DNA from 4 places in the Bacillus sp. JJ664 genome. Region 1 is predicted to be linked to each of the others. Evidence: riboswitches for the same ligand, from Rfam matches in the RefSeq annotation. Region 1 holds a riboswitch; each other region holds the start of a gene.

Region 1 (3,256 bases):
TTAGTCGAGAGAAGATTGAAGCATATGCAAGGAAACATACAGTTTGTCCTTTTGAATATTCACTAGATTTAACAAATACAGCAGATGCGATTATTTGTGATGTGAATTATATTTTTGATCCAAGAGTATCACTTAAAAGATTATTTGATGAACATAAGCGAAATTCAGTTCTATTAATAGATGAGGCGCATAATCTAGTTGATCGTGCTAGAGACATGTATTCTTCGAGTTTATATAAGTCAAAGTTTCTAGAATTAAAAAGACAATATAAAGGATCAAATATAGCATTAGTTGAGAGCGTTGGTCATATCAATCAATCTTTCATTAATCTTCGAAAAAAATGGCAAGATCAAGAAATGTCAGTCTGGGGTAAATTAGATGAGGAATTTGTTGATTTAATAAGAGAGTTTGTAGAGATTGCTGAATTAAGCCTACCAGATGAAGAGGATCCTGAACGTAAGCAATTGTTGTTAGATACATATTTTGAATCTCAAAATTTTGTAAAGATTGCTAGTTACTATGATGAAAAATATGTTTCTTATTTAGAATTATACAAAAGTGAAGTTCACTTGAAATTATTTTGCATTGATCCATCAACAATTGTAAATGATGTGATTAAAAAATTTCATTCTACTATTTATTTTTCAGCAACATTAACACCTCTTCAATACTTTCAAGATATGCTCGGTGATATTGAACGTGATTATACCATTAAAATTGATTCACCATTTTTAAAAGAACAGCTAAAGGTTGAAGTAAATCCGATTTCAACAAGATTTAATGATCGTTCAAAAACATTAGACCAATTAGTAACATCTATATATGAAAATATTAGATCTAAAAAAGGAAATTATTTAATTTTTTTCCCATCCTATCAGTATTTAAGCCAAAGTGTTGGATTGTTTACTGAGAAGTATGGCGAAGTAGAAATAATTGTCCAAGAAAATGGGATGACCGAAGAGGAACGAGAAGATTTTTTACTCAAATTTGATCAACATAATGCAGAAACACTAGTTGGATTTGCTGTACTAGGTGGAATCTTTTCTGAAGGAATCGATTTAAAAGGTGATCGATTAAATGGGGTAGTAGTTGTCGGTGTAGGTTTACCACAGCTTTGTTTAGAAAGAAATATTTTAAGAGATCATTTTAATGAAGTTGGTAAGAACGGTTATTATTATTCATATGTGTTCCCTGGGATGAATAAAGTAATGCAAGCTGGTGGACGTGTCATACGTTCTGAAGAAGACGAAGGAACATTATTATTAATCGATGATCGATATCAAAGTATGCTTTATCAAAACTTAATGCCAGACGAATGGAAATAAGTAGGTCATAATCCATTAAAAAATAAAAAATTCAAATAATGATTGATAATTGTCAGATTTATTAATATACTTGTAATTATAAAATTAAATATTCTTATCAAGAGCGGTGGAGGGACTGGCCCGACGAAACCCGGCAACTCTAGTTTTATACTAGAAAGTGCTAAATCCTGCAGGTATAAACCTGGAAGATAAGGACGATATGTTTATTTTGAGACATAACCACTTCTTATTTTTTAGGAAGTGGTTTTTTTATTTTGATAAATGGAGGATTTCAATATGACAAATACGAATGTGGTTTCAAAATCGAAACAAAAATCAATTGAGACGGTTGCAGTACATGGTAGTAAAGGTTATGATCCATTAACAGGTGCAATAAGTTACCCAATTTATCAATCAGCAACATTTAAACATGAAGGGCTTCATCAATCGACTGGATATGATTATGCTCGTTTACAAAACCCTACCCGTGAAGAAGTTGAAAACACAGTAGCTAAATTAGAAAATGCAGAATTTGGAGTAGCATTCTCAACAGGGAACGCTGCTGTCACTGCAGTTCTTAGTTTATTTAAAAAAGGCGATCATGTAATTGTTTCCGATGACTTATATGGTGGTACATATCGATTATTTGAAGAAATTTATTCGCCTTATGGTATTGAGCATAATTTTGTTGATACAACAGAAATTGACAATATCCTAGATTCGATTAAAGAAAACACAAGAGGTATATTTATTGAAACTCCTTCAAATCCAATGATGAAGGTAACTGATTTAAAACGGGTTGTTGAAATTGCCAAAGAACGAAATATCGTTGTGATCGTTGATAATACTTTTTTAACGCCTTATTTCTTTAGACCGATCGAATTAGGAGCAGATATCGTTGTTCATAGTGGTACGAAATATTTAGGTGGTCATAATGATACTTTAGCGGGATTTGTAGTGACAAACTCGGAGAAAACAAATGAAAGAATTCGTTTTTATCAAAAATCAACAGGCGCTACTTTAGCACCGTTTGATTCATGGCTCATTTTAAGAGGAATTAAAACACTACATGTAAGAATGGAATACTGTCAAAGAAATGCGATTATTCTTGCGGAATTTCTAGAAAATCATCCTAATGTAACAGATGTTTTTTACGTAGGGCTTCCTAATCATAAAGGGTATTCAATTATAAAAAAACAAGCAAGTGGCTTTGGTGCAATGATTTCGTTTAAAGTGAAAAGTGTAAGGATCGTAGAAAAAGTGCTTAGCAGTGTAAATGTCATTACATTTGCCGAAAGTTTAGGTGGAGTAGAGTCACTGATTACTTACCCACATACACAAACACATTCAGAAATGCCCGAGGATTTTAAAAGAAAGCTTGGTCTAGATGACCATACATTAAGATTATCTGTCGGTATAGAACATATAGATGATTTACTAATTGATTTAGAGAATGCATTAGGGTGATGAGTATGAAGTTTGGTACGAAATTAATTCATAACGGTAATGAAGTTGACCCCTATACTGGTGCATTAAGCATTCCAATTTATCAAGCATCAACTTTCCATCAACCCAATATTGAAACTATAGGTAAATATGATTATGCAAGAAGTGGAAATCCGACGAGAGAAGCTTTAGAAAATACAATTGCACAATTAGAGAACGGCGTTAGAGGATTTGCTTTTTCATCAGGAATGGCAGCCATTTCTTCAGTTCTCTCGCTTTTTTCGGCTGGAGATCATATCGTTATTTGTGAAGATGTATATGGAGGAACGTTCCGTATAGCGACTAAGGTATTAAATCGATTTGGAATTGAGTTTACATTTGTAGATGCATCAGAGATTAGTGAAATCGAATCAGCAATTAAGTCAAATACAAAAGGACTATATTTAGAAACACCTTCAAACCCCTTGCTGAAAATTACTGATTTAAGAGAAGCAATTAAGATTGCG
Region 2 (3,256 bases), on a different contig from region 1:
CATTTATGGATGGTTTCAAGCCATATGTAATTGATACATTAATAGAAGGTGTACTGATTGCAAAAAAATCAATTGAAGAATGTAATGTAGATGTCAAAATTGGTTTTGGTTCTGTTCCAGAGGGTGAAAAAACATTACCTAATTTTTGGAAAGACCTTGTTAAGAAGGGTGGCAATGAATTTATCCGGGCAGTTGATTATGTAGGTCATAATTTTTATGTCGATGTTTTTGAAAAACCACTAAATATTAATGAAGTAACCTCTTCAGTAGAGAATTTATTGCAAAAGTTTCGAAATGAAATACTAGCTCTTAACGGCTTTCCTAGCTCTTTACCAATTCGAATAACTGAGAATGGTTGGCCAACAGGAAAGAACCCATTTATCCAATTAGAACGGTCATATGATCAACAGGTTAAAGTTATTGAGACAATCCGTACAATCTATCATATTCATCAGCAGCTCAACATTACTCATTACGAATTTTTTAGACTAAGAGATGCCAATAGTTCAAAAGATGACTTATTTCATCAGTTCGGACTCATGAAAGATGATTATACACCCAAACCAGCGTATTATACATTTAAACATTTAATCGATGAATTAAGCTTAAAATAAAAAAGAGACTGTAACAGCATATACTGTATACAGTCTCTTTTTTAATTAAAGACCAGCTTCAGTTTTTAAAGTTTCTGCTTTATCAGTACGCTCCCAAGGAAGGTCGATATCTGTACGGCCGAAGTGACCATAAGCAGCAGTTTGTTTGTAAATTGGACGACGTAGGTCAAGCATTTTGATAATTCCTGCTGGACGTAAGTCAAAGTTATTGCGAATAACTTCCACAAGTTTTTCTTCTGAAACTTTACCTGTACCAAAAGTATCAATTGCAATAGATACTGGTTTCGCAACACCAATTGCGTATGCTAATTGAACTTCAGCTTTATCAGCTAATCCAGCAGCTACGATGTTTTTCGCAACGTAACGTGCAGCATAAGCAGCAGAACGGTCAACCTTAGTTGCATCTTTACCAGAGAATGCTCCACCACCGTGACGAGCATATCCACCGTAAGTATCAACGATGATTTTACGACCTGTTAATCCTGCATCCCCTTGAGGTCCACCGATTACGAAACGGCCTGTTGGGTTGATAAAGAATTTAGTATTTTCATCGATTAACTCAGCTGGTACAACTGGTTTAATAACAAGTTCTTTAATATCATTTTCGATTTGTTCTTGAGTTGCTTCTGGACCATGTTGTGTAGATACAACAATTGCATCAATACGAACTGGTTTGTTGTTTTCATCATACTCAACTGTTACTTGAGTTTTACCATCTGGACGTAAGTATGAAACTGTTTCATTCTTTCTTACTTCAGTTAGACGACGTGCGATTTTATGAGATAAAGAAATTGGAAGTGGCATTAATTCAGGTGTTTCGTTTACAGCAAAACCGAACATTAAACCTTGGTCTCCAGCTCCGATTGCTTCGATTTCTTCATCTGACATGCTTCCTTCACGTGCTTCTAATGCTTGGTCTACACCTAAAGCTATATCAGCTGATTGCTCATCAATAGAAGTTAATACTGCACATGTATCTGCATCAAATCCGTATTTTGCTCGGTCATAACCGATTTCACGAATTGTTTCGCGAACGATTTTTGGGATATCTACATAAGTAGAAGTTGTGATTTCACCTGCAACAAGTACTAGACCTGTTGTAACTGAAGTTTCCGCTGCTACACGAGCATTTGGATCATTAGCTAAAATTGCATCAAGAATTGAATCTGAAATTTGGTCACAGATTTTATCTGGATGTCCTTCTGTAACTGATTCTGAAGTAAATAAACGACGTTGTGACATTGAGTCCCCTCCTAAATTGAATTGACGGATCTCTTTTTTCTCAACATAAGATTAGAAAAATGTTTTCCTATATCTTATGTTTCCCATTTAAGATAAAGATAACTCAGTGTAAATTACGAAATTGCCATCTGTATTTAAGTTTTGAGCAAAAAAAAAGCCTTCCTCTTATCCATATTGCTTGAGGAAAGGTTTTGTTATTTGCCTTTCGCTCTTATCGTCCAAGACAATAAATTGCCTTGCATCAGGTTCAGCACCTTTCACTTAAAGTGAGGTTGCTGGGCTTCGTAGGGCCTGTATCCCTCCACCTACTCGGGATAAGAGAGTATCCGTATGAAAAGTATCATATTAAAAATAAACTTTCTTGTCAACAATTTTCATCATACTTTAGACACATTTCACCATAAATAAAAAATCATCACACACTTTACATTCATTCCTATTAAATGGGTAATACCTAATAATATCTTTCATACAAGCTATTTAACTCCTTTAAGTATACCGTTTTACTCATTTTAAGATTTTTAATAATTTCGTTACACATTTTACCAACTAATAGTATACACTATTAAAATAAATGTGTTATACTAATTAACGAGATACCTACATGGCAGACAAATTATATTTAAAGGATGGTATTAGTATATGAAGACAGTTGATGTAAATATTGAATTGAATGAATTACTTTCAAGTAATCGCATGTATAACCAACTTAGCGTTTCTGAGCTAGTTGAAAAAGTTCTAACAAGACAAGAAGGTATTCTAACGTCAACGGGGGCAGTTAGTGTATCAACGGGAAAATATACTGGCCGTTCACCAAAAGATAAATTTATAGTAAATGAAGCATCTGTTGAAAACTTAATTGATTGGGGAGCAGTAAATCAACCAATCTCTTCAGATGTGTTTGAAAAATTATATAGTAAAGTACTTACTTACTTAAAAGATAGAAACGAATTATTCCAATTTAAAGGATTTGCTGGAGCTGACACTGGATATCGTTTACCAATCCAAGTTATTAATGAATTTGCATGGCATAATTTATTTGCTCATCAGTTATTCATCCGCCCTACTGAAGAAGAATTACTTACACACCAATCAGAATTTACAATTGTTTCTGCTCCAACTTTTAAAGCTGATCCAGTTGTAGATGGTACGAACTCAGAAGCATTCGTTATTATTTCGTTTGAAAAACGTATTATTCTAATCGGTGGTACTGAATATGCAGGAGAAATGAAAAAATCAATTTTCTCAATTATGAATTTCCTATTACCACAGAACAATGTATTACCTATGCATTGCTCAGCAAATGTTGGTAATGAAGGTGATGTAGCATTATTCTTCGGTCTTTCTGGTACAGGTAAAACAACATTATCAGCTGACGCAGACCGTAAATTAATCGGTGA
Region 3 (3,256 bases), on a different contig from region 1:
TGTTCCGTTTCCTAAGCTTTTTCCAGAATACAATCTACCTTCATTCATTTCTTTGATCATGCGAATAAGTTCAAACGAAGCAACATCATATACCGATGTAGCACCTGGGAAGTCTCCTACTCTTGCCGGGTCACCAGTAATTGCTAATACTTCATTTAAACCTAAAGTCGATAACCCCATTAAATGTGATTGAAGACCAATCATATTTCGATCTCGGCAAGTTAAATGAGTTAGTACTGGAATATTTAAACGTTGTAACATGGACGCAATGGCTACATTAGAAATCCTTGGTGAAGCTAACGGGTTATCTGCTAATGTAATCGCATCTGCTCCTGCATTATTTAAAGCCTTTGCCCCTTCAAAAAATCGTCTAGTTTGTAACGTTTTTGGTGGATCTAGCTCAGCGATGATAGTAGTTCTCTGTTTTGCTTTTTCAGCTAGCGTTTCATTTTTTTGTTCAGGTTGCTTTGGTATTTTAATTGTAATCGTTCGATTGTTGACTACTTTTTTTGTGACAGGCTTTAAATTATCTATTTTATTGCGTAATGCGGCAATGTGTGCGGGTGTTGTACCACAACAACCACCAATCAAACGAACGCCTTGTTCAATAAAAGGTTTTGCCATATCTTCAAAATATTCTGGATTTGATTTATATACGTATTTCCCTTCTTCATACAAAGGAAGACCTGAGTTTGGAAAAGCCGATAAAAATCCTTTTTTCGGTAAAGCAACCGTATTTAATGATTCAATCATATGCAGTGGACCTAAATGACAATTGATTCCGACTACATCCGCTCCTAAATCTACTAATTTCGGGAGAATTCTTTCTATATATTGGCCACTTTGCATAACACCGATTTCTTGTAATGTCACTTGGGCAATGATTGGAATGTCCGTGCGTTCTCTAAGTAAGGTAACAGCATCATATAATTCATGTTCATCATAAAAGGTCTCAAGCATGATGCCATCTACACCTTCTTCAAGTAAGGCAGATGCTTGTTCTAACAACATGATTTCTCTTTCTAACGGTGTTGCAAAAGTTGACCCGATGTATTTCATACCACCAATTCCACCTAGAATTAGTGCTCTTCCTTTAGATGCTTCTCTGGCATTTCTGACAGCCATTTGATTGATTTGTTTAACTAATTTTTCCAATCCATGCTGTCTTAGTTTCCCAGCATTTGCTCCATATGAATTTGTTTGAATGACCTCTGCACCAGCATTAATATATTGTTCATGAATATGGATAATTCGATCTCGTTCAGTAATGTTTAGTTCTTCAAAACAACTATGTAATCCACCAGAATATAACAGAGTCCCCATAGCTCCATCACCTAATACAATTCCGTTACTTAATTTTTCCAACAGTCCCACTCGATCACTTCCCTTACATACAAAAATAAAAACGCCATTCTTTCTAAATGAAAGAATGACGTTATCTACAATCCACGCCTTATCTCTCATGTTAAAAACATGCTGGATTTAGCACTTTTTAGCTAAAGCTAAAGTTGCCGGGTTTCAAAGGGCCAGTCCCTCCACCACTCTCGATAAGGAATATTCAGTTATTTTTAATATGACTAGTTTACTATACTTAACCAATTAAAGAAACATATTTTATGAAAATTTGAAAAATGGACACAATTTACTATTTTTCGATTTATCTAGTTTACATAATAATATTATTTGTAATAATAATGTGCCAATGCAAGTAGAGGATATATATGTTGATAACTATGGTAATGAATATCAAAACCACCTGGTAAGCCTAGACCTGTTGGATAGTTTAGTTCTTTTGCGGTTTTATTTTTTTGTGACAGTAAATATTGAATACCTCTTTTAATCACATCATTATCTTTATCTAAAATCGTTAATAATGCATCAACTGCCCATGCCGTTTGACTAGGTGTACTATATTTTAACGGTACATAACATTTTTTTATAGCTGAAAAACCTGACTCTCCCCATCCTCCATCATCATTTTGCACACTTAAGAGCCATTTAGTTGCCTTTTGAAGTGCTTCATGATTTTTGGAAACGCCAATTGATCTTAAACCAGTAATAGCCGCCCAAGTTCCATAAATATAGCAAATTCCCCATCTACCATACCAGCTACCATTTTTTTCTTGATTATTTAAAATCCACTTTATCGTCTTTTTAACCTGTTCATCTTCTGGCTCAACTGTTGTATAGTTCCCAATAAATTCTAAAACACGACCCGTCAAATCTGCGGTCGATGGATCAATGATGGCATCCTTGGCATTTTCTATTGGCAAATATGTTAACCATTTATTTGTTACATTTTTTTCAAATGCGCCCCATCCACCATCATGATTTTGCAAGCCTAATAAAAACTGAATCCCTTTTTGCCATTTTTCAAGTTGTGTTGGGTCTAACATAGCACTTCTTGTTAATGCTCTTAGTGCTGCACTTGTATCATCATTATCTGGAATAAATGAATTAACTTCCGAAAATCCCCAACCCCCAGGGCTGATTTTTTTTGCATGCTTCGACCAATCACCTTTTAAGACTTGCTGTTTTTTATTTAAGTAATCAACGGACTTTTTAATTGATGTATCTGTCGTGGGAACACCTGCTTCTTGTAATGCATAGGAAAGTAGCGCTGTATCCCAAACCTGTGAGGGAGAATTTTGAATATGAATACCATCTTCTGTTTCAAATGAATATGAGATTAAACCACTTAATGCTTGTTGGATTTCAATTGAACTAATTTTGTATCCAAGTGCTAATAATGCATAAATTAGATAAAATGTTGAACTAGCGTAGCTATAAAATGTACCGTTTGTTTCGATTCTTTCTAATATAAATTTTTCTGCTTTCTCATATCCTTTATCATGAAAATATAGCGGATATGAGGCAAGCTTCTTACCCTCTTCTACTAAAAAATGAAAAAATGTATCTCTCTCATCATCAAACCACTCTATCTCTTTAGTAGCATTTAGATAATCTAGATTAATTGGCTGATTTGATTTCATTATATATCGTTTGTTAATACATATTATCATTGGGGTTAAATGAACTCGGGCATAACTACTTAGTTCAAATAAACTGAGAGGAAAACTGTCTGGGAGTAGAAAGTAACTCATCGGAAAATGAAAGAATGATGGATATTCAATGAATCCATGTATGGCTAGTATCATTTTTGTCATGAAATGTACTTTTCCCAGTCCACCGTTAGAAATTATAAATTTTTCTGCCTTCTTCATATTTGGATGGTCTTTTTCAAATGTTTTAGAAA
Region 4 (3,256 bases), on a different contig from region 1:
TTTTCAGTAAAGGTTTTGCTTCTTCTAAAATTACCGCGTGAGGTACGTTTGAAGCACCTACTACTAATTCTTTATTTCCTTTTCCATCAGCTTTGTATTCCCCATTACCACATGCAGCTAACGATAAAGCTAATACGCCTGCTCCAAATAAACCTGTAATCTTTTTGAAATTCATGTTCTTTTTCCTCCCTAATTTGAATTAAGCTCTTTTATCTATTTTTGTTGTTATTAAATCTCCAATAAATTGAAGTATAAATACAATGATTAAGATGATGACTGTTGCCACTAACGTTACTTCATTATTTGACCTTTGGTAGCCTTCCATAAATGCTAAGTTACCAAGTCCTCCGCCACCTACAACACCTGCCATTGCTGTATAACCAACTATTGCAATTGTTGTAACAGTTAAGCCTGAGATAATAGCAGGTAACGCTTCTGGAATAAGAACTTTTAAAATAATTGTTAAAGTGCTTGCTCCCATTGCTCTTGCTGCTTCAATTACACCTTTATCAATTTCACGTAATCCGATTTCAACCATTCTTGCATAAAATGGTGCAGCTCCGATAATTAGAGCAGGTAATGCAGCTTTCGCACCAAGCATTGAACCAAGAATAAACATTGTAAACGGAATTAATAAAATGATTAAAATAATGAACGGTATTGATCTGAATATATTTACAAATCCAGCTAAAATCATGTTAACCAATTTATTTTCTAGCAGCTGGTCTTTACTTGTTAAGAATAATAGCAAACCAATAATTAACCCTAAAATAAAAGTAGCTAAAGCTGCTATTACTGTCATAAATAATGTTTCTTGTGTTGCTAAGATCATTGTTTCCCAATCAACATTCGGAAAAAGTTGTGTCATATTACGCTACCTCCACTTCAACTTGCTTTGATTCTAAGTAAGAAATTGCCTCTTTGATGTTATTTAAATCTCCTACAAGTTGAATAGTTAGTGTTCCGTATGACCCTTCAGCGGTTTGAACAATTTTTCCTTGCAAAATATTGATTTCAATATCAAAGTGCTTTACTACTTCAGATATATGGGGTTGATTAGCTTGTCCATTTTTAAATGTAAGCCTATAAGTTGTATCATTCCCATTGGTTTCTATAATTACTTGTTGATTAAATTCCTCATCAGTTCCTCTAATTTGCTTTACAAATTTTTTTGTAATTTCTTGTTGTGGATGAGTGAATACATCAACTACATGTCCTTCTTCAACTACTTTTCCATTTTCCATTACAGCTACTCGCTGACAAACTTTTTGAATAACATGCATTTCATGTGTAATCATAACGATCGTAATACCTAGTTGTTTATTAATACTTGTTAGTAGTGAAAGTATTGAGTCAGTTGTTTCCGGATCTAATGCAGAAGTAGCTTCATCACATAATAAAACATCTGGATTATTTGCTAATGCTCTTGCAATACCAACGCGCTGTTTTTGACCACCACTTAGTTCTGAAGGATAAGCATTTTCTCTTCCCTCAAGCCCAACAAGCTTGATTAATTCCTTCGCACGCTCAACACGTTCCTTTTTTGAAACATTTGCAATTTCAAGCGGGAAAAGTATATTGTCTAAAACTGTTCTAGACCATAATAAGTTAAAGTGTTGGAATATCATCCCGATTTTTTGTCTTGATTTTCGAAGTTCTGCTGATGAACACTTTGTTATTGATTTCCCATTAACGATTACGTCACCATCTGTTGGAATTTCAAGTCCGTTTAGCATTCGTAATAACGTACTTTTCCCAGCACCGCTATATCCGATCATGCCAAAGATTTCACCTGCTTCAATTGTTAATGAAACATCCTTTACCGCGGTTACAGTGCCTTTCTTACTCCTATATATCTTACTTACATTATTTATTTGAATCATTCATGATTTCTCCTCTCAAACATTCTAACAACCCTCTTTTCAATTTTTTGTAAGAGCATACTTTTTTAGTCTTAAAAAACAAAAAAACCTTTCTACTCGCATGAGTAGAAAGGTTTAACATAAAAAGTAAGCCTTTCTCTCATCTCTCAAAGCAATTGCTTTGCAGGAATTAGCACCATTTCAATGACAAGCATTGACGGTTGCTGGGTTTCACAGGGCTCAGTCCCTCCACCTCTCTCGATAAGAGTTAACGTATCAAATATTCGGTTGTTTAATGTAATTTTCATTCTACAAACTTAGACATAAGTTGTCAACAATTTTCTAAAAGTTTTTTCTCATTCTCCACACTCGTATATTGAAAAATTGTTTCAATGAGTAATAATAATCGATAATTCCCCTCGTAAGAAGCGTCATTTAACTTTAATAATAGACCTAAGCGTTCCCTTCCTAAATTTAACGATTTCCAACCATCTTTCGTTAAATTAATTCTTAATTGTGGAATAGCTCGATCTAATATTTCAATAAATGGAGCTTTCTTGCTAAATTTGATATATGATTTCTCATTAAGACAATTTAATTCGATAATTCGATCTTCAATCGGTAAAATTATTTGTAAATATTCCTTATTAATAAATAAATTTCTAGCTTGTCCAACCCACTCCTTAATTTCCATATCGTTTACACCTCTCCCGAATTCTTTAAAACTATTTTCTCATAGATAGATGTAATGTTCTTTACTTTTCGCTCGACAATTACCATGGATAAACACATGTCATTCTACAACTTTCACCTTATTTCCCAAGAAATATGTCAGAAGTTGGGTAATAAAATATAGTCATTGTTGAAACATTTTTTCGTACTTGAGAATGCGTTAGTTGATTACAACTCCAGGTTGCTCGCTTTCCGAGGGGCGAGAGCTGAGCCTCCTCGGCTAGTCCTCCGGGGTCTCAGCTTTCCCGCGTTCCCTACAGGAGAGTCGAGCACCTTCCGTTGTAATCAACTTCTGTCTTTTTAATACTCAACAAGCAAAATTCTTTAAAAAAAGCTTTAAAAAAATAAAAAATGACAACTAATCACTTGTAAATTAGTCGTCATTTTTTATTATCAAGAGGACTTCTCGATCTCTTAATATTCATCGTTTAATATATAGATTATGTTTTTTTAATAAGTCATGTAAGTACGGAACAGATTGGAAAGCGTATATTTTTTGTTTGATTTCTCCTTTGTCGAAGATGAGTAGACAAGGTACACTTTCAATTTTCCAAGCTTGAGCTTCTTGTGTTAGATCATTAATATTTTGCTTTGATAATGGTAAGTTAGGCAGTATTTCATTTACGATTTCTAACATTTTAGATGCTACTTGGCAAGTACCA

The links. Region 1 has a riboswitch for S-adenosylmethionine ahead of V7056_RS05390 (trans-sulfuration enzyme family protein). Riboswitches for the same ligand answer to the same signal wherever they lie in the genome.
Region 2: it holds a riboswitch for S-adenosylmethionine, as region 1 does, so the genes downstream of both, metK (methionine adenosyltransferase) here and V7056_RS05390 (trans-sulfuration enzyme family protein) in region 1, are expected to answer to the same signal.
Region 3: it holds a riboswitch for S-adenosylmethionine, as region 1 does, so the genes downstream of both, V7056_RS04480 (bifunctional homocysteine S-methyltransferase/methylenetetrahydrofolate reductase) here and V7056_RS05390 (trans-sulfuration enzyme family protein) in region 1, are expected to answer to the same signal.
Region 4: it holds a riboswitch for S-adenosylmethionine, as region 1 does, so the genes downstream of both, V7056_RS01940 (methionine ABC transporter ATP-binding protein) here and V7056_RS05390 (trans-sulfuration enzyme family protein) in region 1, are expected to answer to the same signal.

Annotation. Positions count from the first base shown of each region.
Region 1 covers NZ_JBALMS010000033.1:16,491-19,746, reverse strand. Annotated here, with positions in the region: gene V7056_RS05395 (ATP-dependent DNA helicase) at 1-1,325, shown strand, start outside; SAM riboswitch class I at 1,417-1,520, shown strand; gene V7056_RS05390 (trans-sulfuration enzyme family protein) at 1,602-2,771, shown strand; gene V7056_RS05385 (trans-sulfuration enzyme family protein) at 2,777-3,256, shown strand, end outside.
Region 2 covers NZ_JBALMS010000050.1:29,282-32,537, reverse strand. Annotated here, with positions in the region: gene V7056_RS08965 (hypothetical protein) at 1-614, shown strand, start outside; gene metK (methionine adenosyltransferase) at 660-1,856, opposite strand; SAM riboswitch class I at 2,065-2,177, opposite strand; gene pckA (phosphoenolpyruvate carboxykinase (ATP)) at 2,499-3,256, shown strand, end outside.
Region 3 covers NZ_JBALMS010000027.1:11,227-14,482, reverse strand. Annotated here, with positions in the region: gene V7056_RS04480 (bifunctional homocysteine S-methyltransferase/methylenetetrahydrofolate reductase) at 1-1,374, opposite strand, end outside; SAM riboswitch class I at 1,451-1,554, opposite strand; gene shc (squalene--hopene cyclase) at 1,680-3,256, opposite strand, start outside.
Region 4 covers NZ_JBALMS010000011.1:34,074-37,329, forward strand. Annotated here, with positions in the region: gene V7056_RS01930 (MetQ/NlpA family ABC transporter substrate-binding protein) at 1-175, opposite strand, end outside; gene V7056_RS01935 (methionine ABC transporter permease) at 200-868, opposite strand; gene V7056_RS01940 (methionine ABC transporter ATP-binding protein) at 870-1,883, opposite strand; SAM riboswitch class I at 2,020-2,130, opposite strand; gene V7056_RS01945 (hypothetical protein) at 2,194-2,556, opposite strand; gene V7056_RS01950 (thioredoxin family protein) at 3,016-3,256, opposite strand, start outside.